2 regions of the Virgibacillus saliphilus genome follow, and region 2 is predicted to be linked to the other one. Evidence: riboswitches for the same ligand, from Rfam matches in the RefSeq annotation. Region 2 holds a riboswitch; the other holds the start of a gene.

Region 1 (14,976 bases), 1.4 Mb from region 2:
CGCCGCCAGTATCGGTGCAACTGCACATATCGACACGCAAGAATCAAGTGTATTCGGCATGGAAATTAACGCGAATCATATAAAAAGCAAACGTAACGGCATGGTAACAGCTAAGGCAAGTCCTCTTCATATAGGAAAAACAACAATGGTTTGGGAGATAAAAATAGTGGATGAACAGGAAAATCTTATATCTGTATCAAGATGTACAATCAGAGTCGTTCCAAAACGGAAATAAAGAAAGGTGATTCAAATGGCCAAACATGAGGAACTGACAGATGAAAAGATAACCTATTTCAAAAGGCGCCTGCAAAAATGGAGAGAAGAAAATGAAGAAGAGATTGAGTCAAATCAAGGAACCAGCCCAAACGATGAGACACAAGAACTAGCGGACTATGATAACCACCCAGGTGATATAGGAACAGAACAATTTGAACAGGAGCGTGATGCCGGAATTAACCTTATTCGAGAAGATCGTCTTCAGGATATCGATGATGCCTTGGAACGCATTGAAAACGGCACGTATGGCCTAAGTGAAAAATCAGGTAAACCGATACCACTGGAACGATTAGAAGCCCGTCCGGAAGCACGAAATTTAGTTGAGGAAGAAGAAGAATAAAGTCCGCCCTCTTTTTACAAGAGGGCGGACTTTATACAATAGACAAGTTTTCAATCGACTAAAGGAACCATTCTGGTTTGATTTCTCCCGATTTGATATGGGGCTCTCCCATTTAAGCCGTGGGCTCTCCCGATTTGATGTGAGGCTCTCCTATTTAAGGCGTGTGCTCTCCCGATTTGATATGGGTACCGTTCTGACTACTTTTTGCTAGCTTTCACTCGCTAAGCCCTCATCCAAAAATAAAGCCAACCCAAAACGGATTAGCTTTATTCTATCTTATATTATCTTTGCTTGCTGCTGTTCTATCCAACTTCGCATTTTCACAAATAGAGGAACAAACAGTAACCCTACAACAATCCCTTTAACAATATTAAATGGCAGTACACCTGCAATGACGGAAACCCATTTCACCTGTTCTGTCATATCCCAGCCCATGAACCATGCATATGCTGGTAAAACAAAAAAGTAATTTAATACGCTCATCCCGACAGCCATAATAACCGTTCCTGTTACCAATCCGGACACAATACTTTTTACCCCTTTGAATTTATGGTATAACAAGGAAACAGGTACAACAAACATAAGTCCTGCTAAGAAATTTGCAGCTACCCTATCGGATCACCCGCTCCGGAAACAAGAAAATAAAGAATATTTTTGATAGCTACGACAATAATTCCCGCAACAGGTGAAAATATAAGTGCTGCAATCAATGCTGGTACCTCACTAAAATCAATTTTTAAGTAAGCAGGTAAAAATGGCAAAGGGAAATTCAAGAAAAATAGTACCAGCGAAATAGTTCCAAGTAATGCTAGAATGATAAGTCTTAAAAGCTTTGATGATTGTATATTCTTTGTTTGCATCATCATTCTCCTCCTTCATCTTTAATCGATTCCTATCTCGTTCGATGAAGGATGAACCTTTCTCCTATTTTACAAAATACATATAAAAACCCTAAAGCCTAATGGGGCTTTAGGGTAATAGATTATTCATAGGAAAATTAAAGCACATAATGTACTATAATTGGCTCGACATCTTCTCCCATCCAGACTATACTGTCGGTCCCGGAGTTTCACCAGGTCAACCACATTGCAATATGCGTTGTGGGTCACGGACTTAGAGCACTTACAAGCTCCTTACCGTCGGTCGGGAATTTCACCCTGCCCCGAAGATATGGAATCGATTATTTATTTTATTATTACTTTGTATTATACATCATTTCGCCACATTTGCAAGTAATTTATTTCAAATTAAAAGAAAGGACTTATTGTCAGTCTTGCCGCCTTTAAATCTCCTCCGTTGATGACACTGCGACGTATCTAAGTATGCTTGTTAACCCACCGCTACGGCGTTGCGATTATGGCACACTACGTCGCAATTTCTATTTTTTGTGTCAAAAACAACATGCTATTTAAAAATAATCAAAAGGAAAAGGTGCAGAAGTGATCACTTCTACACCTTTAAACGAGATATGATCTAAATTATTAGCTATAAGCGATTAAATCATTACTCTGCATTAATAAATAAATTACCTTCTGCCTGTTGGCGTGTTTCGTTACCAAAGTCATCCACAATTTTCACCTCAATAACAGCACCTTCAGCCTCTATATTTGTTCCTGTCCACCATCCTTCATAATGGCCTTCTGACGTTTCCATCATCGGAAGCTCTGTCGCGTTGGCAACACTGTTTCGTTCATTTGTTAGCGGCATATGGATAAAGAATGTGGCTCTTTGCCCTGGCTCACTATCAAATTCGATATGCACACTTTCACCAGCATTGATATATACATCTTCCGTTGGTGTCAGATTAGCTATATCAGGTGCAGTGAAGTCCACTTCAAGACTAACCGACTCTGTTTGACTATTTCCAGCTAAATCCGCTGCAACAACTTCGATTTCATTTTCTCCGTTATCCAGCAAAATTCGCTTGGAATACGTACCATCTGAAACATCTGCCTCTTGGCCGTTTACTTCCACATAATCAAGGTTAGAATCTGATACAGTTCCTTCAACCGTCACTGTTTCTTGATTCGATTTTTCCCCATCTTGTGGATTATCGATGGTTAATTCAGGTTCTTCAGTATCCAGCGTTACGGTAACAGGATCAGATTCTCCTATAGAAGTCCCATCAATGACAGATACTGCTGTAAGTTCATTTTCACCTTCTGTTAAATCGGCTGGTATCGAAAACTCCCCATCATCTCCAATTTCTTGCGTACCAACTTCTTCCCCATTATTCATCAATTGAACAGTGGTTGTAGGTGAAGCGGTACCCTCTACGCTAAGATCTGCTTCATTTGTAATAAGATCTTCTGCTGGTGTGGTAATAACAGGTTCCTCTGCCTCGTAGCTGACACGAGCACGGATCATATAGTTTCCTTCTATAGCAGGGGACGGTGACCATGCTCCATCAACGAATTGATAGCTACGCTCAGCATTTGGACTATTTTCATCTGTTGCCATCCCTGGAGCTTCTGTATTGGCTTGTGTTTGAATATATACCATATAGAAATCTCCATCCACTGTAATTCCATGCTCGGATAAGTCAACGACTGTCCATTCATCCGCATCACGTACCGCTTCTGCTTCAATTGGACCAGCGATTTTCTCACCAGGATCTCCATTAGGACCCGACGCGTCCCATACTTCTACCGCAAATTCCGTTCCACCAGGAACCGGGAACTCTTCATCCCAGAATTTAAATACACCATCGGTTACGACAGCAGATTCTTCATCCTCTGGCAAGGACATTTTCACTGCCCAGCCATTTCCTGCATCGTAGAAAGCGCGCGCATTTTCGGGCGTACCGTCATCATACCCGATTTCGCCACCTGGAACCGTGTAAAATGGTTCAAGTGCTACATCTGCTTCCGCGTCTTCTTCTAGGTTAACTTCCATCTCTGTTGCATGATAACCACTTGCTATTACACGTAATGTGTACGTTCCTTCGTATGCAGATAGATCATAATTACCGTCTGCATCTGTTTCTACAGGGGCAATGTTTGCGTCTTCGGCAAGTAGAACAGTAGCACCCTCTATTGGTTCACCTGTTGCTTCATCTGTAACTGTTCCACTTACGGTATACTGATCAATTTCATCTAATGTGAAATTCGTTTCCGTCGTTTCATCATTCTCGATTGTTACGGTCTGTTCATCCGAATGAAATCCATAAGCTTCAGCTTTCACTGTAAATTCTCCTGCACCATGAAGCAAAGAATAGGTGCCATCAGCCGGATCTGTATTTACAGATCGACCGGTTTCAAGCACACTAACCTGTGCACCTATAGGCAGAACAGCCGGATTAACGACTTCTTCCTCAATCGGAGGGTTTTCATTAGGCGTTACCGGCACAATATCCGCTGGATTCACTTTCTCTTTCAAAGCTGCTTTATCATCGCTTTTTTCTACTCCAAGCTCATTGTTTGCCGTGGTTAATGCGTTCACAGTTAGACGATCATTTAACAACCCAACAGTCTTACTATTATCAGAAGCGACCTCCAATGATACAGTATCGCTTTCCGGTGCATCAGATAGCGCTACATCATCAATATACCAACCATCTTTAGTGACACTAAGATCAGAAGTAAGATTGAAACCAATATATATTCTTTCACCACTATAGTCAGATAAATCTACTTCTGCACTTTCCCATCCATCTGTTAGACCTTGCATTCTAGTAAGCTGTGTCCATTCCTCTTGATCTGTTGATACAAAAACATGACCAAAATCATATGCGCCACCTGTTTCATAGGCTTCCAAATCATGCCATTGTTCAAACTGCAAGTAAGTATCCCCTTCTGGCAGATCAATAGGCGGCATCATAAGTGTTGCATTGGCATTATTATCATATTCACCATCCAGATTAGTTGCATACACATTATCACCGGATGCAGCTTCCCCAGGTCCGGATGTTGGCTCACCCCATTCCCAGTTGTTGTTTTCACCAAATGAAGTCCAACCAGCCGGACTAGATTCAAAGTCTTCGAAATATCCTGTTGTAATACCTTGTTCAACGACCACATTGTACTCATCGCTCGTTACTTCATTATCTCCGAAGTCCTTCACTGTCCAGTAATATGTCAAAGAATCTCCTTCGATGTCTTCCCCAGGAATAGTCGCAATATACTCGCCATCTGTAAAATCACCAGAGGTTCGAGAGGCTTCTACCGTTTGCCAATCATCATCATTGTCCTGATAGCTTAATGCCACAGTAGCGACACTGACGTTATCACTAGCCTGAATGGTTAAATCCATATCCATACCAGCGTACGTTTCTGCTGGAGCTTCATGTTCAAAAGTCGGTGCTTCGGTATCGTCACCTTCTTTTGTAACTTGTCCTTCCAATGTTCCAAGTCCATCTACAAGCGATGCTACCGCATCATGGGCATTAACTAATCCATATCCGTATCCATTATTTGGAGCGTCCGGATATTCGTCATCCGTCAATACATTAGCAGTAGAGGTTAAAATTTCTTCCATCTCATCAATAGATAAACTCGCATCCACATCTTTTAACAGTGCTGCTACACCAGCTACAGAAGGCCCGGCCATGGATGTTCCATTCCAGCCACCTTCATATCCGCCTCCAGGTACAGTAGACCGAATATTGACACCAGGAGCAGATATATCGGGTTTCACTTCATCATATGGGGAAGGCCCACGTAATGAAAAATCTGCAACCACGTCATCGATGTCTGTTGCTCCAGTAGCAAATGATTCCGGATAATTTGCCGGGACTGCTATTGACTCAGGTCCCCCTGGATTGGTAAGTGTTGTATTTCCAGCCGAAAATTCCGGAAAGATATCCGCTGCTCTCCAGTTCTGAACAACGTCACGATACCACTCATCAAGACCGGGACCGCCGCCCCATGAGTTATTAACGACATCTGGAGCCATATCCACATCCGTATTCCCTTCTGCATCCATTGGTGCTAAAATCCATTCTGCAGCTGCTAATAAATCTGCATCAGCTGCTGTTCCATCTTCTCCAAATGCCTTAACAGAAATCCACTGAGCACTTGGAGCTACACCGACTTGATTCGATCCGTCCGGTTCACTTCCTACCATCGTTCCTGTCACATGTGTACCATGACCTTGGGGATCATAAGGTTCACTTTCTCCATCTGCAGGATCATACCAGTTAAAATCATGATCGACTTCATCCGTCTGCGCGTCGTAACCACGATATTTTTCCTTCAATGCAGGATGATCCCACTCGGCACCTGTATCGATACTTGCTACAACCGTCCCTGAACCATCAGCACCCATGTCCCAGGCTTGTGGAGCACCTACACGTTCCACGTTCCACTCCACATTTGCAATTTCGGATTCAGGTGTTTCCGCGTCTTCTGTGACTGTTGTAAACAATTCACGCGTTTCGTTCGGTAAAATTTTTTCAACTTCCGCAAAGGCAGCGACTTTTTCTGCAACTTCTTGTGTAGCCGTTACCGCCATACCATTAACGATATAATAGGATTTGATATCTTCCACATTCCCATTTTCAACTTCTTGTTCCAGGTATTGTTTTACTTGTTGCTGTGAGGTTATGGAAGTTGATTTTAATTCAGATACAACAGCCGATCGCTGTATATGTTCTTGTTTTTGCGCCGATAGATTTGCTTGATTCGCATTTAATTTCGCATCTTCAGCTATTTTCGCTGTATCCGCCTTCTCATTAAATTTAATTAAAAATGTTGCTTTATCGTTTTCATTAAACTCCTCCTGAAGACGATCAGTCACCTTTGCTTGTGCTACCTTTTGAGAATCATTTACAGATTGATGTAACTTATCGTTTGTTTCCGCATGTGCCATTCCTGGTGCTATTAAAGAAAAAGTCATTAGAAACGATGCTGCAATACGAAACGCTTTAACTTGACCTTTTTTCTTTTGCCTCAAAAGCTTGTCCTCCTCTCAATTTAAAAAAGCCATCTTTTGAACATGTTACAAATCCTACCCCCCTTTGCTGAAAAACTTAGTGTTATTTAACGGCTGTTCATGGTGATGTTTGTAGAATCTGAGTTGTTGATGTGAGTATAATAGATTTCAGGAAGAAATGGTGTCGTAATTTGTCGATTTTCAATTGAATTTTCAAAATTGATAGATTAGTATTATTTTTTATAAATTTACTTCATGGGTTAAAGGCCCGATTCGTAACGTTTATTTTTACAAATCATTGGTGTAGAAGTGTTCTATAACTCAAACATCGTAATATAATTCCCCTACGTTACAAAAAATGAATAAATAGACCTGCTAAAATAACAATTATTACAAAAATTTTTCATATAAGTGGAAATTCTATTCCATATGACCTAGGTAAAATTACAATGCAAGATTCAATTATCGATAATTTGAAATAGTATACGAATTACTCCATCCTTAAGTCCTACTAGCTGTAATAATGACATCTCCTTGTAAAATAAAAAAGAGCTTCATACCTGACTTGACTAGCGTCCCGGCATAAAGCTCTATTTTCTGTTTCGAATTAATCTTCCAATGGATTCAAACTCTCTTCTCCTGTCAATGTTGAAATCATTGTTACCAGCAATTCTATTTCTTCATCAATATCCTTCAGACTCACTGTCTCTACAGGTGAGTGCATATAGCGCAGTGGTAAAGATACCAGGGATATCGGGACACCCGGACCAGTTAAACGCATCCGATCTGCATCTGTTCCTGTTGCCCTTGGAGTTAGTTCATACTGGATATTCATGTTTAATTTTTGCGCCACATTCTCAAACAGTTTATTGATTTTTCTATTAATCGGTGCGCCTTTAGCTAAAACCGGGCCACTTTCGAGGCGAATATCACCATGTTTGTTTTTATTAACACCCGGATAATCTGTTGCAAATGTGACATCAACTGCAATAGCCATAGTAGGTTCAACACCTGCAGCAGCAAAATAGGCTCCACCCATGTTTGTCTCTTCATTAACCGTACTCGCGGCATAAACACCAACACTACAGCCTTTTTCTGCCAACCGCTTGAACACTTCTGCTACGATAAACGCTCCTGTTCGATTATCCAATGCACGCCCGGACATGTACCGATCCATCAGGATTTCAGGTTCTGTCTTATACACGCCAAGGTCGCCAATTTGAACATGTTCCTCTGCTTCCTTTTTTGTTTTATACCCGCAATCGATAAATAAATCCTCCAGATTAAAGTCATCTTTTAAGCCGCCATGATGCTGTGCATTCACACCAATGACTCCTATAACGGTCCGGTTATAGCCGAGCACCGTTACTTTCATACCGACCGCAGCCTTTGGATTAATACCGCCCATCTTATCAAAATGCAGAAATCCGTTTTCATCAATACGGTTGATCACAAGTCCAATTTCATCACTATGTCCTGCCAGTAATACTTTAAAGGGTGCTTCCGGATTCAATACCCCAATAACATTCCCGGCATTATCTGTTCTTATTTCATCCGCGAAACCTTTTACATGATTCATCCATTTCTTTTGGATTTCCATTTCGTTACTTGACGGTGATGGCGTCTGCAAGAGCTCTACTAAGAAATCCTTATTTATTTGTGACATGCTATTCCTCCTTTATCATTCAATCATAGCAAATTTTTGTACAAAGAGCATATTAATTTACGGTTATCACACATCTAGGTAAAATAAACTATAACAATGTGAAAAGGGGCGGTTAACCATGAACTTAAATCAATGGTATGAAAAAGCAATGACACCTGATACATATATTGAATCCATGAAAGAACATAAGGAAAATCTTTTGCATATTTACGATCATTTTACCTTACCAGACGATGAAGCTTTTTTTCAGGAAATAAAGCGTAAAAATCTCCGTGCTATTGTTTTAACAGAGGATTGGTGTGGGGATGCGATGATGAATATTCCGATTTTGCTGCGTATAGCAGAAAAGACGGATATAGAAGTCAGGATGCTGCTTCGGGATCAAAACCTGGAACTAATGGATCAATACTTAACAAATGGAAAAGCACGTTCCATCCCTATTTTCATATTTATAGATGAAGACGGGAACGAAGTGGCAAAATGGGGCCCTCGTTCTAATAAGGTCCAGCAATTTAGCGACGAAGCCCGACAGTCACTTCCTGACAAAGACGCAGATGATTACAAGGAAAAGATGAAAGAAGTGCTTGTATTTATGACAAAATCATTCCGTGACAATACAGATTTCTGGAATGATGTGTATACCAGTATGAAAGAAACTTTATTAGAAAATTAGGAGTTCCTTTCGTTGCACGTACACAAGCAAGGACGCTTTTATACTTGAACTTACCTGAAAATAGCTAAATTCCGCAGAGAGACTGAGGCATATTGCATCAGCCTCTTTTTGTATAGCCTGATAAACCTTTTGTCCATACTAATGAGACATAAGGAGATGAACGGAATGAGTATAAAATTAATTAAAAATATCTATTACCGGCTTCCTATCATAATCAGGCTATTAATCACGATTCTACTATTGATGGTTATCTTTGGCTTTATTATCTACCTTGTAGAGCCTAAACAGTTTCCAACTATCTTCGACGGCATATGGTGGGCCTTTGTAACAGCTGCTACAGTAGGTTATGGGGATTATATTCCCCTAACTACTCCAGGTAAAATGGTCGCTATCCTGTTAATCTTAACAGGTGGAGGATTAATCGCTTTTTATATCACTACCTTTGCTTCCGTTTCAATTAAGCATGAACGAGATTTGGAAAGCGGAAAAATTGTTTTTAAAAGCAGTGGTCATCTTATCTTTATCGGTTGGAATGAACGAACAAGACAATTACTTGATATCACGATAGACAACGACCCAGATGTTCGTATCGTTCTCATTGACCGTTCACTGGATCATTTAGCATTCCAACATTATCCTGTCCATTTCATTCACGGGGATCCTACAGAAGATGGGACGTTAAAGCAAGCAAATATCACACAGGCAAAATGTGTCATAATAACTGCTGACATCAATAAAAATGAACGCCAATCAGATAACAACACGATATTAACCACTGTTGCTATTCGAGGGAACAACAAAGACATCCCGATCATCGCTGAAATATTATCAAAAATACAGATTGAAAATGCCTTGCGTGCGGGAGCATCTACGATTATTAAAACCAATGATTTCATGAGTGCATTGTTTTATCATGAACTTTCAAGTACAGAGAATGCAATGCCATTTGATACGGTTCTACATGTATTAAAAAAACAACAATTCAACCAATTCAAACTTCCTGAATCACTCATAGATAACTCATTCCTACAAGCTTCCATGTATTTATTAAAAGAAAAATACCTCTTGCTCGGTCTGATCCGAAATGAAGAATGGTATATCAATCCAGAGGCGGATTTCATGCTTGAGGAAGAGGATATTTTACTAACGATGATTGCTTGGTAATTTAATCATTTTTGCCTGATGAAAAAACTTATGATAAAATATTTCATTGACAGTAAGAAAATATAATTACTCCCTACTGCATAAGGGTAACAAAGGCATATATCTAAATGCTGGTATACGCCACGTTTTTAATGTCAAGAAATGAATACAGGTATAGGAGTTGTTCAACATGACGAACAAGTTTGAGGTAGGTCAAATTGTTGAAGGAAGAGTTACAGGCATACAGCCATATGGGGCATTTGTCGCTTTAGATGAAGAAGTTCAAGGGTTAGTCCATATTTCTGAAGTAACACATGGATTTGTGAACGATATTAATGACTATTTAACCGTTGGAGATGACGTGCACGTTAAAATATTAAACGTAGATGAGGCCAATAACAAATTTTCATTATCCATTCGAGCTACAGAAGAAGCTCCAGCAAAATCGGCAACAACCCAAAAAAGCAGTACGAATAAACAGCAAGATACGGAAGAAGCCGGCTTCAACACATTAAAAGATAAACTCGAGGAGTGGATTAAACAGTCCAAGAAATAAGAAGGGAGGTATATGCAGGTGGTACTTGCGTGTGCCTCTTTTTCTTGATTTCAAGACATTACTTGGGTAAAGTTAAATTGTATGAAAAGACTTCAAAGGAGGTAACGAGAGTGACACATGTTTCGTTTAACTATGATAAGGCATTACGTTTTTTTAACCAGGAAGAATTAACTAACATGAATAGTTTCATACAAACAGCTCATAACGCGCTACATAATCAAACAGGGGCAGGTAATGACTTTTTGGGATGGATGGATTTACCTGAGAACTACGATAAAGAGGAATATGCCCGAATTAAAGCGAGCGCGGAGAAAATCAGACAAGATACAGATATTCTACTCGTTATCGGTATTGGTGGATCCTATTTAGGGGCCCGCGCTGCCCTCGATATGCTAAACCATTCGTTTCAAGATCTGTTATCCAAAGAAGAAAGAAAAGCGCCACAGATTATTTTTGTTGGTCATCACTTAAGTTCCACCTACATGCGTGACTTGTTTGATGTGTTGGACGGTAAAGATGTCTCGATCAATGTTATTTCAAAAAGTGGGACAACCACTGAGCCTGCAGTAGCTTTTCGTATCTTTAAGAAATATCTGGAAGAAAAGTATGGAGCCAAAGAAGCAAAAAATCGTATTTATGCAACAACAGATAAGGAAAAAGGGGCACTTAAAACAAGTGCAGATCAGGCAGGCTATGAAACATTCGTCATCCCGGATGATGTCGGTGGACGTTATTCGGTTTTAACAGCAGTAGGTCTGTTGCCTATTGCCGTAAGTGGTATTTCCATTGATAACATGATGCAGGGAGCTAGTAAGGCCATGCATGACTTTGCTGAACCGGAACTTGGCAAAAATGCAGCTTACCAGTACGCAGCTGTTAGAAATATTTTGTACAATAAAGGCAAAGTAACAGAAATGCTTATTAGTTACGAACCAAGTTTAAGCTATTTTGCTGAATGGTGGAAACAGTTATTTGGAGAAAGTGAAGGAAAGGATCAGAAAGGGATTTATCCATCATCCGCTAATTTCACAACAGATCTCCATTCCTTGGGTCAGTATGTACAAGAAGGTCGCAGAAACATTTTTGAGACCGTACTCCATGTTGGAAAGGCCAACAAGGAAATGACATTAGAGGCAGAAGAGTCGAATTCAGATGGACTTAATTACCTAGCAGGGAAAACTATCCATGAAATTAATGATAAAGCTTTTCAAGGTACCTTATTAGCACATACGGACGGGGATGTCCCTAACTTAATTGTCGAGGTACCTGAACTTGATGCTTATACATTCGGTTATTTGGTTTATTTCTTTGAAAAAGCCTGTGCAATCAGCGGTTACCTGCTTGGTGTAAATCCATTTGATCAGCCCGGTGTGGAAGCATATAAGAAAAATATGTTTGCACTACTTGGTAAACCTGGATTTGAGGAAGCGAAAGAAGAACTAGAAAAGCGACTATAAAAAGTGGAAGAAAAAAATATTAAAATGATGTTTATATTTTTATCTATAGGGTATACTAATAAATGTAAGACTTTCTCGTATTCCCCCTGTAAGCAAGGCGTTATTACGCTTTGCTTTTTTTTGGCCAAAATGCTTTTCTACATATATTTTCACATTGTTTGTTATAATGGTATTACGAATGCATAGGAGGCTTTTTTTATGAGTATATTTGAGGAATTACACGATCGAAAAAATACACGTTCTGTTAAATGGGATATGCTAAAATCCGTTTTTCAATCAGAAGATGTTTTACCAATGTGGGTTGCTGATATGGATTTTAAAGCACCTGAAGCCGTAAATAACGCATTAGTAAAACGCGCCCGTCACGGGATTTATGGTTACACTGTTATTGATGATGATGTTACAGATTCGATTATGAATTGGATTGAAAAGCGCCATAACTGGACAATTGATAAAGAATGGCTATCGTTTAGTCCAGGTGTGGTCACAAGCCTGCACCTGGCTATTCAGGCGTTTACAGAACCAGACGATAAAATAATCATTCAAACCCCTGTATATACGCCCTTTTATAATGTAATTGAACAACACGATAGAGAAGTCGTTAAAAATCCGCTTGTACTGGAGAATGGTTCTTATACCGTTGACTTCAGCGACTTTGAGGAAAAATTAAAACAAGGTGTAAAGGCATTTCTTTTATGTTCCCCACATAATCCGACTGGGCGTGTGTGGAAGCGAGAGGAACTAGAGGAAATAGCTAGGTTATGTTGCAAATATGATGTAATAATTTTATCTGATGAAATTCATGCAGATCTCATTTATCCAGGTGAGCAGCATACTCCAATAGCTTCCCTTTCCGAAGAAATTGCAGATCGAACAATCACTTGCATGGCTCCATCCAAGACATTTAATTTAGCCGGATTGCAAGCTTCATATGTTATTACAACGAATAAGGAGAAACGCGCTAGATTTAATGAACATCTAAGCAAGCAAGGGCACGGTATGTTGAATACAATGGGAAATACAGCTCTAGAGGCAGCATATGTACATGGAGAAGCATGGCTTGATGAACTGATGACAGTTATAAAATCCAATCAGGAATATGTTACGGAAATGCTCGAAAAACATACAGATCTTAAGGTCACCCGTCCAGAGGGAACGTATTTATTGTGGATAGATTGCAGTGCATTAAATTTGGAGAAAAGTGACCTGAATAAATTTATGATCGAAAAAGCCAAAGTGGGACTTAATGCGGGAGCCTCTTACGGCGATGATGGTGCGAACTTTATGCGGATGAATATCGCCTGTCCGAAATCAACTGTCAAAGAAGGCGTAAAGCGTATTATAGATGCGCTAAATGCTACATAATTTCTTAGGTTGATGTTGAAAAGAGCCATGTGTTTATGGACGCATGGCTCTTTTTATTTTTATTACTCCTCTAGATCTTCATTAAATTCAGTAGGGTCTGTAGGTTGCTCTCCTGAGTCTTCTCCTGCTTTTATCTCACCACAAGCAATACGAGGCCCTCCATCTCCTCCTGGCTGGCTCACCCCATCATCTTGCCCTTCTTGAATAACTAATGAGGTCCCATCCCCACTAAGGATAGACATTCTTCCATCTAGAAGTGTTGCATTATCCAGTGTTAATTCAGCTTCCACTAGACCGTCTTCATCTGCCTCAATATTGGGTAAATCCCCCAAATGTGACCCTTCCGGATGCATGAGACCATGTTCGTTGCCCTCCGGATTAAAATGACTTCCGGCACTTTCAAAATCGGGAGCCTCACACTTCGGATATTCATGCACATGAATCCCGTGAAATCCCGGTTCCAGTCCTTCTAAGCTCAATTCCACCTGAACACCATCCGGTTGTTCGGATAACGCAGCAGTACCAATTATGTCTCCTGAAGCATTGTACATATCCACCGATCTCGAACTCGGATCATTACTTTGACACGAAACTAAAAAAAGAATCATGATAATTAGAATACCCAGCAAGCACCAGCTCTTCTGAAGACTATCATTAAAGCCTGTACCGATGTGGAAAGAAAATATATTTTCACCTGGAAAAAATAAACGCATGTACTTTCTCCTTTTAAATGCTTTTCTTACCAGTATCAACAAATATACATCTGAATAAACATAAATAAAATTTGACACTTTATTTGGTTAACGATGGAGGTATGCCTTCATCAAGAGCTCATAAGAGGAGAAACAAAGCATTTATTTTAGGTGTTTTCATTTAATCGATCGAATCACTTTCCTCATTTTTATCAGGCTTATTTAGCTCGTATTTTTCATTAAAAATTCGTTCTTCTTTTTTTGATTTTTTATATAGGAGGTACATTGTTCCAAAAGCTAATATCATAAAAATGACCAACATGATAACAGCTGGAATATATTCCGTTTTATCTTCCGGAAAATACAGGAATTCCATCATAGGTGACCACTTCCTTTTACGATCAATTATAACAAAGTTTCTACTTTTACTAAACGGAAATGTTAAATATTCGCTTATTCCTTATACTTTTGGGACAATGAAAGAGAAGGAGGAGGATGAAAATATGGCAGATGTAGCTATTGGTACCACTGTACGCGCACATTACAACTCAGGCACTTACATAGGGGAGGTGAAAGAAGATCGTGGAGAACGTTACTTGATCGAAGTACTTGCCGTTGATAAACACCCGATTCAAGGTGATCTGCATAACCCCGGCCAAGTGGAAGATGTGTTTTTCCATGAACGAAAAGCATTAGCGCATCATGAAAAAATGAATGTAAAGAAACCTGCAGTACGTCCATTTGATGAAACCATTCCCCCGTACAGTGAGTCTCTAAAGCAAGCGGTGGACAACTATAAAGAAAAACTAAAAGCAGAAGATACAGCATTCAATAAAAAAGCATTGCACACTTTAGAAGGGCTTGAAGACAAATACTATATAAAAAGTTATTATTAAGTTAATGCCCCTATGAAGCTTCCTTGACTATCTGAACCACG
Region 2 (14,976 bases):
TTAGCGCTTGGCTGGGCACCAAAGTTGGGTAAAGTAGTCTATGCGTATCTTGGCTATTCTTTTATCTTAAATTACTTTGGCGGTATTTTGGACTTACCGGAATGGTTCTCAAAAACAGCTATACAAAGCTGGATTCCACAAATGCCGATAGAAAGTTTCGATGCTCCGGTTTTTATTACGATAATGGTAATTAGTATTGCATTTATGATTATCGGTTATCTTGGTTATCATAGACGGGATATGATAGAAGGAGCTTAACTTCAAATAAAAAAGAAATATATGCAAGCTTGATAAGCCAATTTATTTCGAAATAAGTTGGCTTATTTTCGTTTGGTTTATAAACTTTCCGTGTATGTGATCTTTATTGTAAAAACACATGGGTCCTTGTTTATGTCAACTTTATACTTCCAAAGGAATACATGCTAAGGATAACATTGAAAGGAGCTTGCGTACATAATCGCGTTTAAATAAACATGGCAATCTAGTTGATCCAAAGTGCTTAAGCATGGTATAAGTGTAAAAGAACATTTTTGCTTACATGTTAACCTAGGCAGATAAGAGGCTGGGACAAAACAAAAGTGTTTAATTAAGAAGACGAATGTTATCAAAATTAGCGTAGGAAATATGCGGAGACTCCAGCGGGAGGGAAGGCATAGGTGAGACTCCGAAGTGCGATAGCACAAGGGGGCTCACCAGCCGCCCGCGGAAAGCGAAGTATATTTCCGAAGCGATGTATGTTCGGAATTTATTTGTTAAAAACACTTTTGTCCCAGTTTCTTCCTGTATAAGTGCAACTAAGATTGCCACGCAAAAGCTTGGGGATAACCAAGCTTTCTAGTATTCCATAATGAGAGGAATTTGAATATGATAGATAATTTTTGGCGTGCGTTACCACGGCCGTTTTTTATACTGGCACCAATGGAAGATGTGACGAATGTTGTTTTTCGTCATGTTGTAAGTGCGGCAGCCAGACCTGATGTGTTTTTTACAGAGTTCACAAACTCGGAAAGTTATTGTCATCCAGAGGGGGTTCACAGCGTGCGGGGGCGTTTGACTTTTACAGCGGATGAGCAACCGATTGTAGCCCATATATGGGGGGATAAACCTGAGTATTTTCGGCAAATGAGTATTGGTATGGCGGAGCAAGGGTTTCGCGGGTTGGATATCAATATGGGATGTCCCGTCCCAAATGTGGCTACAAAAGGGAAGGGATGTGGCCTAATCCGTCGTCCGGAAGTTGCAGCGGATTTAATACAAGCAGCAAAGGCAGGAGGATTGCCCGTAAGTGTGAAGACACGTCTTGGTTACACGAGTGTAGACGAATGGTACGACTGGCTGAGGCACCTATTGCAACAAGACATTGTTAATCTTTCTATCCATCTGCGTACGAAAAAGGAAATGAGTAAAGTAGATGCACATTGGGAGGTCATCCCGGAAATTAAGAAGCTTCGTGACGAGGTGGCACCCGATACACTATTAACGATCAATGGCGATATTCCGGATCGCCAAACTGGTTTGGAGCTCGTTCGCAAGTATGGAGTGGATGGAGTAATGATTGGGCGTGGTATTTTTAATAATCCATTTGCTTTTGAAAAGCAGCCCAAAGAACATAGCAGGAAGGAATTGCTTGATCTCTTAAGATTGCAGTTGGATCTTCATGATAAATATTCCGAATTGGAAGCTCGTCCGTTTAAGCCGCTTCGTCGCTTTTTTAAGATATATGTCCGTGGGTTTCGAGGGGCAAGTGAACTACGAGCGCAATTGATGCATACAAATTCAACAGATGATGTACGTGCATTGCTCGAATAACGTTTGAGTAAAAGACGGATGGGTACGGTAGAAGACCTCTCCATGTAAGGAGAGCGAACGCTTCGTTGTTATTTCAGAGATAGAAATGATTCTATGTATTGTCACTTTAAGCAGATCATTTCAGGAGGTAATTGTATGAAGGCGGATAAAATTTTGTCCTCTTTATGTTATTTCAGTGTCTTTTTTGCACCATTTTTATTTCCAATTATTATATTTATTATAGCGTCGGGGAATGTGAGGTATCATGCAGGAAAAGCTTTATGGACACATTTAGTCCCCTATCTTTCTTTTTTTATAGGTGTGGGAGCCTTGGTATTAAATGCTGGGAACCAAACAACAACGCTGATCATTATTTGCATGTTTACGTTGATCGGGATCTACTACATTATTTTAAATATTGTTAGGGGAATAAAGGTTTTACTAGAGAGTTAAATCACGAAAAAACATCAAATTTAGTTTAAAAACTTCGTATGATGGAACAGAACCAAGGAAATCGTTTGACGGATATAAGGAAGAGACATGTATACTTAACTTAAGAAGGTCGAACTCCGATTCACTAAGATACTTAAAAAGTATAAGGCTGGTGAGATTCTAGGAGAGTTGTTTAAGCAATAAAAAAGGAAAGGATACGATTTAGTATGGTGAATCATCAAGCAAAAGATTTAAAATTATCCATTTTGGATTTGGCGACCATGTATAACGGGGAATCAGCATGGCAAACATTACAAAATTCTACAGACCTCGTGCAGTTAGCCGATCGTCTTGGATATACTCGTTACTGGTTTGCGGAACATCATAATACCAAGTATCAAATGAGCACTTCTCCGGATTTATTAGGTGCTCATGCAGCAGCTGTGTCGAACAACATTCGTATTGGATCTGGCGGAATTATGCTGCCGAATCACAGTCCACTTAAGGTAGCAGAGAATTTCTCCATACTCGAAGCTCTGCATCCAGGTCGAATTGATCTTGGAATCGGGCGGGCGCCCGGGACGGATGGCCTGACAGCATTGGCATTAAGAAGGTCACGAGAAGCAGTGACTACCTATGATTTCCCGGAGCAATTGGATGAATTGCTTTCCTTTTTTTCGCATGCATTTCCAAATGATCATCCTTTTAAAGAAATCACGCCTTCACCGGATAAGCATTTGATTCCGGACATTTATATGCTTGGATCAAGTAATGGAGGAATGCAGTTCGCTTCACAGCATGGACTTGGCTTTGTATTTGCAGCTCACATATCTCCCCAATTAGCTGTACCAATGCTGCGAGCTTATCGTGAAAACTTCACACCATCTTCTTACATGCCTGAACCGAAAAGCGTGTTATCTATCATTGTCATTGCTGCAGAAACAGATGAAGAAGCTGAATATCTGGCAGGACCGGCAGAATTACAATGGGTACGATGGGGGACAGGAGAATTTCAACTGGCTCCTCCAACGCTTGAAGAGGCAAAGGCCCATGAATATACACCTCAGGAGGAAGATGTACGGAGAGAAAATAAAGGCCGCTTTGTGATAGGAAGCGTGGAAAAGGTAGAGAAGCAACTTAGGAAACTTGCGGAAGATGCGATGGTCGATGAAATCATGATATTGAACATGTTGACCGAAAAACACACACGGCACAGGTCTTATGAACTTTTGGCAGATGCGTTTAACCTTTCCCCTTCTAATCAATGATGAAAGGGTGAAGAAACGAAAGAGAGAAGGGTGCGAACCAACCAAATCACCAGAATGCATGCATGTATGAAAATGAGTCTTTGAAATTCTCTGTACTTTGCTTATGAGTTTATGAATGTTGACGAAATCTTGGTCGAACAGTGTCAGACACTGTTCGCTTTTCATATTTCATGATATAATATGGTCTTATAGTGACCTTATGTTTTTAAGGGGGTTAGAAATGAACAATGAACAAGCAGCTTCCGCGCAGAAGTTGGATAAAGCAATAACATCAAGTAATCACATTATCCGTGATCTTATATCACTTTTGAAATTAAAAGTACTCATCGCTAATGTTTTTCCGGTTTTCACCGGTTTCTGGTTAGCTGTTTACTTTACCGGTGGTTCTTTTGCAGCGCAATTGGATACATTTCTGTTAACGGTAATTGGAAGTACATTAATCATTGCAGGTGCACTTCTTTTTAATAATTGGTATGAGGTTGACCTTGATAAAGAAATGAAACGCACGCAAACACGTCCTACTGTAACTGGGAATTTTTCTCTACAGGCTGTATTCAAAATGGCAGCAGCATCTACAGGAATTGGGTTCATCCTAATGTTGTTTACAACGTTAGAAGCAGCGTTATATGCTGTGCTTGGATGGTTTGTCTATGTCGTATTATATACCCTATGGTCGAAACGAAAATATACACTCAATACGGTAATCGGTAGTTTATCGGGAGCATTTACACCTTTAATCGGATGGGCAGCAATAGATTCTGCTTTTCATATTGTACCAATGGTCTTGTTTCTTGTGTTGTTTATATGGCAAATACCACACACGTTTGCGATTGCAATCAAAAGACATGATGAATACAAAGCTGCAGGGGTACCGATGTTACCGGTTGTACATGGTTTTGCGTTTACCAAGCGGCAGATTGTTGTCTATGTTGCATGTTTACTTCCATTACCGCTGTTTTTAGCGACATTTGGCACAACCTTTATCGTACTGGCAACGTTGCTTAATGCTGGATTTTTATATTTAGCTATACGTGGATTTTTCACAAAAGATAATCGCAAATGGGCTCAAACAATTTTTATATACTCATTAAGCTATTTATTCGTTTTATTTCTGATAATGATTATCGCTACGTTACCTGTGTTTACTTAGTAATACCGTAAGAAAAACAATTCCAATGGAGGTATTTTGATGGTTATGATAAATAAAGGGGAAAATAAGTTTTATGTGGGAGACGATATAAAAGATCCATTGGCTGAGATTACGTTTATAGAAAATGGGGATAACCGGCTTGTCATTGATCATACTTATGTATCGGATGAGCTTCGTAGACAAGGTATTGCGGGAGAGTTAGTGGGAAAAGTAGTGATGCGCGCAAGAGAAAAAGGGAAAAAAATTCTGCCTTTATGCCCGTATGCCAAAAGTAAACTGGAAAAAACACCGGAATATCATGATATACTGGAGAATCAGTAAAAGAGATATAATAATCAGGACCTCTCTTGTGGGAGAGGTCCTGATTTTTTGTATTGGTGGGATAGTATAATAGGGATATGGCTGAGTTACGATGGCTAAAGGCTATCTAATCTGCCTTCCTCCCGTCAGACGTGGTCTGTCCCGAATTGGTACGGCGCCCCCCTGCTTTAGAAAGTTTCCTTCCGAACTGACACTTATCTTTCCCGATTTGAAATTCGTTATTTTATTACGCACGAGATCTACATTGAAAGATTTTCGTATTAGTGCTTAACTGATATAATGTTTACATGCTATTTTTTAACAATCCAATAACTACTACGGAAGATAATGATGTAAAAGATGAGGATTAGATTTTTCGACATTGGTTAAAGTAAACCTACCTATTATTTTAAGAACTAGAGGAGATCATTTATGTCTAATAGAAAAGAAGGAGACTCATTCGTTTATACGGTTAAGGAGCAAACAGAACTGTTGCCTTTTTTGCGGGAGGTAATGTCCAATCGCAGCCGAAATTCAGTGAAGTCTATACTCACCCGTGGCCAGGTTACGGTTGATGACCATATAGAAACAAAACATAATTATGCCCTTTACCCAGGGCAGACTATTACCATTTTAAAAAACAAGGCGGCAATAAAAGAAAGTGCATTAACAGGGATGTCGATTTTATACGAGGATGACGATATCATTGTTATTAATAAAGAGGCTGGCTTGCTTTCTATTGCTACTGAAAAGGAGAAGAAGCAAACGGCACACCATCAATTGATGGACTATGTTCGTCGTGAAGATGCCCAAAACCGGATTTTTGTGGTACATCGGCTTGATAAGGATACCTCAGGTGTTATGATGTTTGCGAAAAAGGAGCAAGTGAAGCAGATGCTGCAAGAGGACTGGAAGGAAACTGTTAGCGAACGGACTTACGCGGCGTTAGTGGAAGGGGAAATGGAAAAGAAAAAGGGATATGTTTCCTCATGGATAAAGGAAAGCAAAACCCATTTAATGTATTCCAGCCCAATGAAAAATGACGGACAACATGCCATTACCCATTATAAAGTTATTCAATCCAATAAAGATTTTTCATTACTGGAAATTAAGCTCGAAACAGGGCGGAAAAATCAAATTCGTGTACATATGCAAGATCTTGGCAATCCAGTTGTCGGTGATAAAAAATATGGATCTAAACAAAATACCATTAGACGACTTGGCCTCCATGCAACGGTGTTGGCTTTTCGGCATCCAACTACAGGTGAATTATTGCGATTTGAAGCGGATGTTCCGAAATCTTTTTTGGTTAAATCTAGGTGATGTTGAAGTTATTAACCTTGTCTATGATGCATAAACGGCAATACCAATGAACGTCGCATATAGTTTAGAATGGGGGATTAACATGAACGTCAGGATGGAAATAGCCTATCAAACACCCAAAGGGACAGAAACATTCTTCACTTCAGACCAAATGCGAGCGCCAAAAGCATTATTAATCGCGGAGGATATAGAAAGAACCGGTCGCATGAAACGTATACAATTTATCGATAGTAGGGAAACCACATGGAATTTCAAGGAATTAAAAAAACAGATGGAGGAAATAAAAACAGAAATACATAACGTGACGATTTTCTTTGATGGCGGCTTTGATTTGGAAACAAGAAATTCCGGGCTAGGCTTTGCGATCTACTATGAACAGCATGATAAATCATTTCGATTGCGAAAAAATGCATTGGTTGAGGAACTCTATACAAACAATGAAGCAGAATACGCTGCGTTGCATCTTGCATTAAAAGAATTAGAATTGCTTGGCGTCCATCATTTACCCGTTACTTTGATTGGTGATTCTCAAGTTGTCATCAATCAGTTAACAGCGGAATGGCCTTGTTATGAGGAAGAATTAGCAAAATGGGCGGATCGTATTGAGAATACAATTGATCAGTTGGGAAGAACCAACATATGAACTCATTTCTCGAAAAAAGAACCGGGAAGCAGATCACCTCGCTTCCCAGGCGCTACATGAAATTGAAATAGTGAGCACGAAAGAAATTGATCCTGAAAGAGAGTAAACATACTAGGATGAATGGGAAAGGTCATCGACGAACATTTTTCCCCATTAATCCTAGTATGTTTTTTATGGATTTAATTTTTTATATAGTACCTTGCAATAAACAATAGTTAGTTGTATAGTATTAATTAAGGTACTGTTTAATAAACAGTAGTGTAAATGAAATGAGGTGTGATTGATCTTGAACATACAATTCAAAAAAGGTGTATTAGAACTATGTGTTCTGGCACTTTTGGATAAACAAGATCGGTACGGTTATGAACTTGTACAGAAAATTTCTGATCGGATTGCCATATCTGAAGGCTCTGTATATCCGCTACTTCGAAGGCTGAAAACAGAAGAATACTTCACGACATATTTACAGGAATCCAAGGAAGGCCCTTCGCGTAAATATTACAGGTTGACAGATAAAGGAAGGGATTATCTTCAAAAACTAATCAAGGAATGGCAACAATTTTCGATTGGTGTGAATGAATTAATAAAGGAAGGTGTTCGTGGTGAATGAAGAGCAGTTCTTAAAAAAGATGGACGTAGCATTAAAAAAATTACCTGATGCAGAACGACTGGATATGTTAAACGATTTCCGGGAGCATTTTGCCATCGGGAAAGAAGAAGGAAAGACTGAGGAGGAGATTGCCAATAATTTGGGAACGCCTAATCAAATTGCAAAAGAATTATTGGCCACCTATTATTTGGAGAAAGTCGACGACGTTTCCACAACAGGTAATATTCTACGAGCCGTATGGGCCGTCATTGGGTTAGGATTCTTCAATTTAGTCATTGTGCTTGGACCATTTATAGCACTGGTAGTCGTCTTACTTACAGGCTGGGTGTCTGCAGTCGCATTCATTGCCACTCCATTAATGGTTGTCGCTAATTTGGCCATTTATCCGGATTCATTTCAGTACTTTGATTTATTTTTCTCGATCGCACTTGCGGGTCTCGGTTTATTGCTAGCAATTGGAATGGTGTATGCAACTCGTTTTATTTCTACTGGATTTGTGCGTTATTTGAATTACAATGTGAAACTTGTGAAGGGTGGTTTGAAGCATGGGTAATGTGAAAAAAATAATGGTTGTTGCTCTACTGTTAATACTCGTTGGTGTAGTAGGAAGTATTTTTACGTTTAATTTTCATGAACGGACGGCAGTTGCTGAGACGAAACAAGCGAATATAGATAATATAACAGCTATTGATATTCGGCTAGATAATGAAAAAGTAATCATGAAATCCACGGAAGAACCAAATGCAAGAGTGGAGCTTGAAGGAAGTACAGCAAGCGATAATAAAACGGAATTGGCTGTGAAGGAAAATGATAATACATTGTCCATTGAAACCAAGAAACAAAAAGAAAAACTATTCCAGCTTGATTGGGGAGGCCCTATGACACTGACCGTATACCTTCCTGAAAAAGCGTATGAATCGTTACTTGTAGATATAGATAATGGAAGCTTTCAAGCAGATGATCTAACGGTAGAAGCTATTGACGTATCAACAGACAACGGGGAAGTTGCAATGGCTAATATTGCAGCTGGGATGGTTAATGTGACATCTGACAATGGAAAAATAAAATTGGATCATGTAGATGGAGCCATCAACAGCAAGACAGATAACGGAGCAATTTCTCTTGTAACGGAGGGGCTTGATCGAAACCTTGATTTCTATACAGATAACGGGAGTATTACCATTCAGACAGCAGAAGAACCCACAAATGCAGTATTTGATGTGCGCGTAGATAACGGAAAAATTAACATCTTCGGCGATTCGGACTGGGATACTGTAACTGGGAATGGCGATAACGAGATTACATTAGCTACGGATAATGGAGATATTACGGTAGAGAAGTAGCCTTTCAGTCATTAGGAGGGACAATGGGACTGGGACAAAAATGTTTTTAACAAATAAATTCTGAACATACATCGCTTCTAAAAATATACTTCGCGCATCTTAGGGCGGCTGGTGAGCCCCCTTGTGCGCGTCGTGTTGCAAGTGACTTCGTGGGTCAGCACTCCATCGCAAAAAAAGATTGCTACCCGTGGCTTTAGGTGTCTTACCTATGCCTTTCCTCCCGCTGGAGTCTCCGCATATTTCCTACGCTAAGTTTGATAATGTTCGTCTTTTTAAGGAAACACGTTTGTCCCAGTCCCAATCGTTTTTCGCTGTGCTGGGACGAGGGACCTGTCCCTGCTGTCCCCCAACGAAAAGGCTGAATGGTTATGGAGTGATATGCCAATTCTATAATGGAGCTTTTTCCACAACACGCCCATTTCTCCCCTCTGTCGTTTCTGCATATTTGAGAGAGCGAATAATTGCTTCTTCCGTTGCCTCGGTAACAGCTTGAAATAATTGGTTCATTAATGGGTGATCATCACGTACACATGATATGGATTCGATAGCAGCCTTTTTGTTGTGATCATAGGTATTAGCAGTGGAAAACGCGATAGCAATATCGCCACTGCCATTATCCATATGGCTTCCGGTACGCGCAAGTCCAGCTGCGCAACGCTTGGCAAGGCGCTTTAACTGCCGATCGTAAAGCGGGGCATCTGTTGCTATGATTAGCATAATCGATCCATCAGGTGTATCGACATCGCGTTTCTCCCAATTTGCAAATAGTGCTTGCTCTCGTTTTCCAAAGTTACTTAAAACGAGACAACCCACTGTATAGACTTCTCCGTCTGCAGTTACTTCGCGTGATGCTGTTCCGATTCCGCCTTTATAACCAAAACAGATCATTCCTGTACCAGCTCCAACCGCACCTTCTAAGGAAGGTTTATTCGATGAACCTGTAATCGCTTGAACAGCATGCTTGGGCTTAATAGCCTGATGCCGGATAGAATTAAGATAGCTATCATTGCACTCACCGACAACAAGATTGATTGTACTGGTTGCATCGCCAATTTCCTTGTTTTCCTCAATCATGTATTGCAGGGCACCTTGCCACACTGCCCCGACACTAAATGTGTTTGTTAGCATGATTGGGGATTCTAATAGCCCCAGTTCTCCCATTTGAACAAGGCCTGTCGTTTTTCCATAGCCATTGAGGATAGCACTGGCTGCGCGCGTTTTTTGATTGAAAAGATCCCCGCCATGTGGAAGGATGGCGGAGACTCCTGTACAAATGGTAGTTGCATCGTCGACTTTTTCATATAATGTGACATGTCCAACTTTTACGTCCTGCACATCAGTAATGCAATTGGAATTTCCTGTTGGAAGCGGCATCGCTTGAGCTCCTTATTGGATAGTTTGTGATTGATTAATGTTATGTATATTATAACTGCTGATACAATACTGTCAATCGCTGATAAAAGCATCCGAACTGCTGATAAGATATGAGGTTCCACTGATAAAAGCTCCTCAACCGCCGATAAAGTATGCAGTTCCGCTGATAAAACATCGCCACCGTGAATAAATGTCAAACTGTCACCAGTACGTGAGCTCTACCTGTTATTTTGTGTGCTGGGACAAGGAACCTGTCCCCATGTCCCTTGCGTTTTCCAAGAATGCAGTGCTATACTGTAGTAAATGAAATATAAATGTTCCTTCAGGGTCGGGTGAAATTCCCAATCGGCGGTGATGAAATAAAATTCTTAGTCCGCGACCCGCACGGTTATAAAACCAAGCGGTGGATCTGGTGAAACTCCGGAACCGACAGTTACAGTCTGGATGGGAGAAGGAATTTTTTAATCAACGCGTATGTCTCTAATCGAAAAATGCATGGGTTTTCATGATGGTGTCCATGTATTATTGTTAGATATACCTTTTTCTTGTTGTTAAAAATTCTAACCTAGGTCTCTGAAGCGAATTCAGAGGCCTTTTCATCGTGAGGAGAGATAGTTTTGAATGATGAGGATTATATGCGTTATGCACTACAACTTGCTCAAGGAGTATCGGGACAGACAAGTCCGAACCCCCCGGTCGGTGCAGTTGTTGTGAAAGACGGTGCTATTGTTGGAATTGGCGCACATTTAAAAGCAGGGGAAGCTCATGCAGAAGTTCACGCACTTCAAATGGCGGGGGAGAACGCTCAAGGCGCAACGATATATGTCACGCTTGAACCATGTGCCCATTATGGAAGAACTCCACCGTGTGCGGATTTGATTGTTGAAAAAGGAGTAAAACGGGCGGTTATTGCAGTTGCTGATCCAAATGAAAAGGTAGCAGGTCAAGGTATACAAAAGCTTCGCGAAGCTAATGTGAACGTTGATCTCGGTGTGTTGCATAAGGAGGCTGAAGTAGTAAATGCCGTATTTTTCCATTATACCCAAACCAAGACTCCGTTTGTGACCGTAAAAGCTGCTGTCAGCTTGGATGGAAAAACAGCAACCGTAACAGGTGATAGCAAATGGATAACAGGGGAAAAGGCGCGGCATGATGTACATCACTATCGACATAGGCATGACGGGATTTTAATAGGGGTCAACACTGTAATTGCGGATAATCCGAAGCTTACGACAAGACTTTCCCATACGGGCAAAAATCCGGTACGCATCATTTTGGATACCAAGTTAAGAACACCGTTGGACGCCAATATAATTACAGATAATGAAGCCCTTACGTGGATTTTTACCGGGAAGCATGTGACGGAAAAAGAAATGGCCCCATTTTTGAAAAAACCTTGGGTAGATGTTATACAGCTGGAAGAAGAACAGATCGATGTAGATACAGTGTTGGACATTTTGGGGGAACGAAAAATCATGTCAGTCTTAGTAGAAGGTGGAGCTGAGGTTAATGGTTCTTTTTTAAAAAAGCTGCGAATGAATCAGTTGGTTATGTATATGGCCCCAAAGTTAATTGGCGGAATTGATGCACCGACTTCTTTTATGGGGGAAGGATTTAGGCTCATTTCAGAAGTTCCGGAACTAACGATAAAACAGGTCGAGATGATAGGTGAAGATATGAAAGTCACCGCTGAACCGAGAAAGGAAGTATCCGATGTTTACAGGAATAATTGAAGAAGTGGGTATCGTGAAACGCATGGAACATGTATCTGATCAGGCTGTTAAGCTAGAAATTGGATCTGATAACGTTATCGCTGATATAAGTACGGGAGATAGTATAGCAGTAAATGGCATTTGTCTGACTGTTACGGATTTCACTTCGGAACATTTTCAAGTGGATGCGATGCCTGAGACGATTACATCCACTTCCCTAAATGCACTAACGTTAGGATCCAAGGTGAATTTGGAAAGAGCCATGGCAGCAGATGGTAGATTCGGTGGCCATTTTGTTTCCGGTCATGTAGATGATACGGGAAGAATTATTCGAAAGGAAAAGCAGGAGAATGCGGTTTATTATGATATTCAAATTGCGAAAGAACTCACCCCGCTTTTCATTAAAAAAGGGTCGGTAGCGGTGGATGGAATTAGCTTGACTATTTTTCATGTGGAGAAGCATACATTTACGATATCATTAATCCCACATACTGTCTCAGAGACAACATTGGGTGAAAAACGAGAAGGGGATATCGTTAATATCGAATGTGATATGCTCGCTAAATATATACAGCAAATGCTGAAGCAGCAGGACAACCGCGAAATCTAATCAGGAAGTTATTATGTGAAAGAAGGGAAGCTTATGTTTCATACAATTGAAGAAGCTATATCAGATTTACAAGTAGGAAAACCGGTTATCGTTGTAGATGATGAGAATAGGGAAAACGAAGGTGACTTAGTTGCATTATCGCAATATGCAACACCGGAAATGATTAACTTTATGATTACACATGCAAGAGGACTTGTGTGTACACCGATTAAAGCGGATCTGGCTGATAAACTCGGTCTGTCTTTAATGACAAGTCAGGAAACAGATCCATTTGGTACAGCTTTTACCGTATCGATCGATCACAAGGATACGACAACAGGAATTAGTGCTAACGATCGATCTCAAACCATTCAAGCACTCATCCATTCAGATGTAGAGGCAACAGACTTTAAACGTCCAGGACATGTTTTCCCATTAATTGCAAAAGAAGGCGGTGTCTTGAGGCGGCCCGGTCATACGGAAGCTTCTGTAGATTTAGCATCACTAAGCGGTGCATTTCCATCAAGTGTCATTTGCGAAATTATAAAAGATAATGGTGAAATGGCGAGGGTGCCTGAATTAAAGAAAATGGCGGAAGCATTTGATTTGAAAATGGTAACTATTGAAGCATTAATCGATTATCGAAAAAATAAATCAAACCATATTAAGCGAGAAGTAGAAACCATTTTACCGACTGACTTCGGGGCATTTAAAATATTCGGCTATACAGAAGACCAGGGTGATAAAGAACATATTGCGCTAGTAAAAGGAGATATTGATTCTCATTCAGATGAGGCAATTCTGACACGGATTCATTCGGAGTGTCTTACAGGAGATGTTTTTGGATCCCATCGCTGTGATTGTGGTCCGCAGCTCCATCAAGCACTGAAAGAAATGGAAGAAGCTGGACGGGGCGTTCTCATTTATATGCGCCAAGAGGGGCGAGGTATTGGACTGATCAACAAACTCCGTGCCTATAAACTGCAGGATGAAGGCTTTGATACAGTAGAGGCCAATGAACAGCTGGGCTTTGCACCAGACCTGCGAAAATATGATGTTAGTGCACAAATTTTAAAGGATTTGGGAGTAAAAAATATTCACCTTTTAACCAATAACCCGGAAAAAGTAAAAGCGCTGGAATCGTTTGGGATAACGATTCAATCACGTCTACCCATACAAACAAATATGTGGGAAGAAAATGAAAACTACATGAGAACAAAATATGCGAAATTAGGACACTTACTATCATTCCATCACGAATAGGGGGAAAGTGATAATGGGAAAAACATTTGAAGGAAATCTGGTCGGCAGTAATTTGAAAATAGGTGTTGTCGTAGGTAGATTCAATGAATTGATTACTGCTAAATTACTAGATGGCGCCGTTGGGACACTGAAAAGACATGGGTTGACGGATGATAATATAGATGTTGCATGGGTTCCGGGGGCATTTGAGATACCTTTAATTGCCAGGAAAATGGCAAACAATCCAACCTATGATGCAGTGATTACATTAGGAACGGTAATCCGAGGGTCAACGCCGCATTTTGACTATGTATGTAATGAAACTGCAAAAGGCGTATCCCATGCATCTGTTCAATCTGAAAAGCCGGTAATCTTTGGAATTCTTACAACAGAAACAATTGAGCAAGCAGTGGAACGCGCAGGAACGAAGGCTGGAAATAAAGGGGCAGAAGCAGCAGTGTCGGCCATTGAAATGGCAAACCTGATAAAAATCATCGAGGCGTAAAGAAAAGCCGGGAAAGCGACGTTGTTTACCTTTCCTGGCTTTTTCGATGGAAAATCTACTATGAATACGATAAACTAATGGGAAGGCTATTTGAATCGGGGGGAGTTTACCATCAAACTATTAGTTGCACAATGTATTATTATAGCTGTCATTTGGGCAGGGATGGCATTCTTTTTTTCTGATATGAATACAGTGAGTCAAATAATATTTTACATTGTAACGTCTTGGCTTCTGTTCTTAATCGTTGTCACCGTTAGAACGTGGATCAGTAATAAAAAGAAACATAACTAGCTGTTGAATTTAAGCGTGAGGAAGGGTTTATCAAATGCTTACCATTGAAAATTTATATAAATCATATGGGGAAAAGATTTTATTTAATGATATTTCATGTACGATAGGGACGCAGGAGCGTATTGGTCTAATTGGTGTTAATGGCACGGGCAAGTCCAGTTTTTTAAAAGCAATAGCCCACGAAGATACACCTGATAAGGGGACGATTAAACATCCAAAAGATTACCATATTGAATATCTTCCTCAAGATCCGGAACTTGATGGAAGTTTAACGGTTATTGAACAAATTTATTATGGTAATTCTGCCATAATGCAGGTCATGCGTGACTATGAGCGAGCACTTTACAACTTGCAAAATAACCCCAATAATGACGATGTCCAGTCCTATTTGCTTAAAATGCAGCAA

What was found. A riboswitch is a leader RNA that binds a small molecule or an ion and turns the genes downstream of it on or off. The one in region 2 is predicted to bind FMN.
Region 1: linked by a shared signal. The riboswitch ahead of KFZ56_RS13045 (ECF transporter S component) and the one ahead of ribD (bifunctional diaminohydroxyphosphoribosylaminopyrimidine deaminase/5-amino-6-(5-phosphoribosylamino)uracil reductase RibD) in region 2 are both predicted to bind FMN.

Annotation. Positions count from the first base shown of each region.
Region 1 covers NZ_JAGYHC010000001.1:2,688,175-2,703,150, forward strand. The annotation lists gene KFZ56_RS13035 (hotdog fold thioesterase) at 1-235, shown strand, start outside; gene KFZ56_RS13040 (TraR/DksA C4-type zinc finger protein) at 251-616, shown strand; partial or broken gene KFZ56_RS13045 (ECF transporter S component) at 893-1,476, opposite strand; FMN riboswitch at 1,643-1,790, opposite strand; gene KFZ56_RS13050 (S8 family peptidase) at 2,120-6,508, opposite strand; gene KFZ56_RS13055 (M20/M25/M40 family metallo-hydrolase) at 7,095-8,153, opposite strand; gene KFZ56_RS13060 (thioredoxin family protein) at 8,272-8,826, shown strand; gene KFZ56_RS13065 (potassium channel family protein) at 8,992-9,990, shown strand; gene yugI (S1 domain-containing post-transcriptional regulator GSP13) at 10,160-10,525, shown strand; gene KFZ56_RS13075 (glucose-6-phosphate isomerase) at 10,636-11,982, shown strand; gene KFZ56_RS13080 (MalY/PatB family protein) at 12,181-13,347, shown strand; gene KFZ56_RS13085 (superoxide dismutase family protein) at 13,410-13,955, opposite strand; gene KFZ56_RS13090 (hypothetical protein) at 14,221-14,418, opposite strand; gene kapB (kinase-associated lipoprotein KapB) at 14,543-14,935, shown strand.
Region 2 covers NZ_JAGYHC010000001.1:1,282,390-1,297,365, forward strand. The annotation lists gene KFZ56_RS06300 (ABC transporter permease) at 1-258, shown strand, start outside; gene KFZ56_RS06305 (tRNA dihydrouridine synthase) at 865-1,809, shown strand; gene KFZ56_RS06310 (magnetosome magnetite crystal formation protein family) at 1,945-2,241, shown strand; gene KFZ56_RS06315 (LLM class flavin-dependent oxidoreductase) at 2,448-3,488, shown strand; gene cyoE (heme o synthase) at 3,709-4,638, shown strand; gene KFZ56_RS06325 (GNAT family N-acetyltransferase) at 4,678-4,959, shown strand; gene KFZ56_RS06330 (RluA family pseudouridine synthase) at 5,371-6,261, shown strand; partial or broken gene KFZ56_RS06335 (reverse transcriptase-like protein) at 6,344-7,010, shown strand; gene KFZ56_RS06340 (PadR family transcriptional regulator) at 7,191-7,514, shown strand; gene KFZ56_RS06345 (HAAS signaling domain-containing protein) at 7,507-8,067, shown strand; gene KFZ56_RS06350 (DUF4097 family beta strand repeat-containing protein) at 8,060-8,857, shown strand; gene KFZ56_RS06355 (DmpA family aminopeptidase) at 9,245-10,231, opposite strand; FMN riboswitch at 10,546-10,691, shown strand; gene ribD (bifunctional diaminohydroxyphosphoribosylaminopyrimidine deaminase/5-amino-6-(5-phosphoribosylamino)uracil reductase RibD) at 10,849-11,964, shown strand; gene ribE (riboflavin synthase) at 11,945-12,553, shown strand; gene KFZ56_RS06370 (bifunctional 3,4-dihydroxy-2-butanone-4-phosphate synthase/GTP cyclohydrolase II) at 12,587-13,795, shown strand; gene ribH (6,7-dimethyl-8-ribityllumazine synthase) at 13,809-14,279, shown strand; partial or broken gene KFZ56_RS06380 (ABC-F family ATP-binding cassette domain-containing protein) at 14,605-14,976, shown strand, end outside.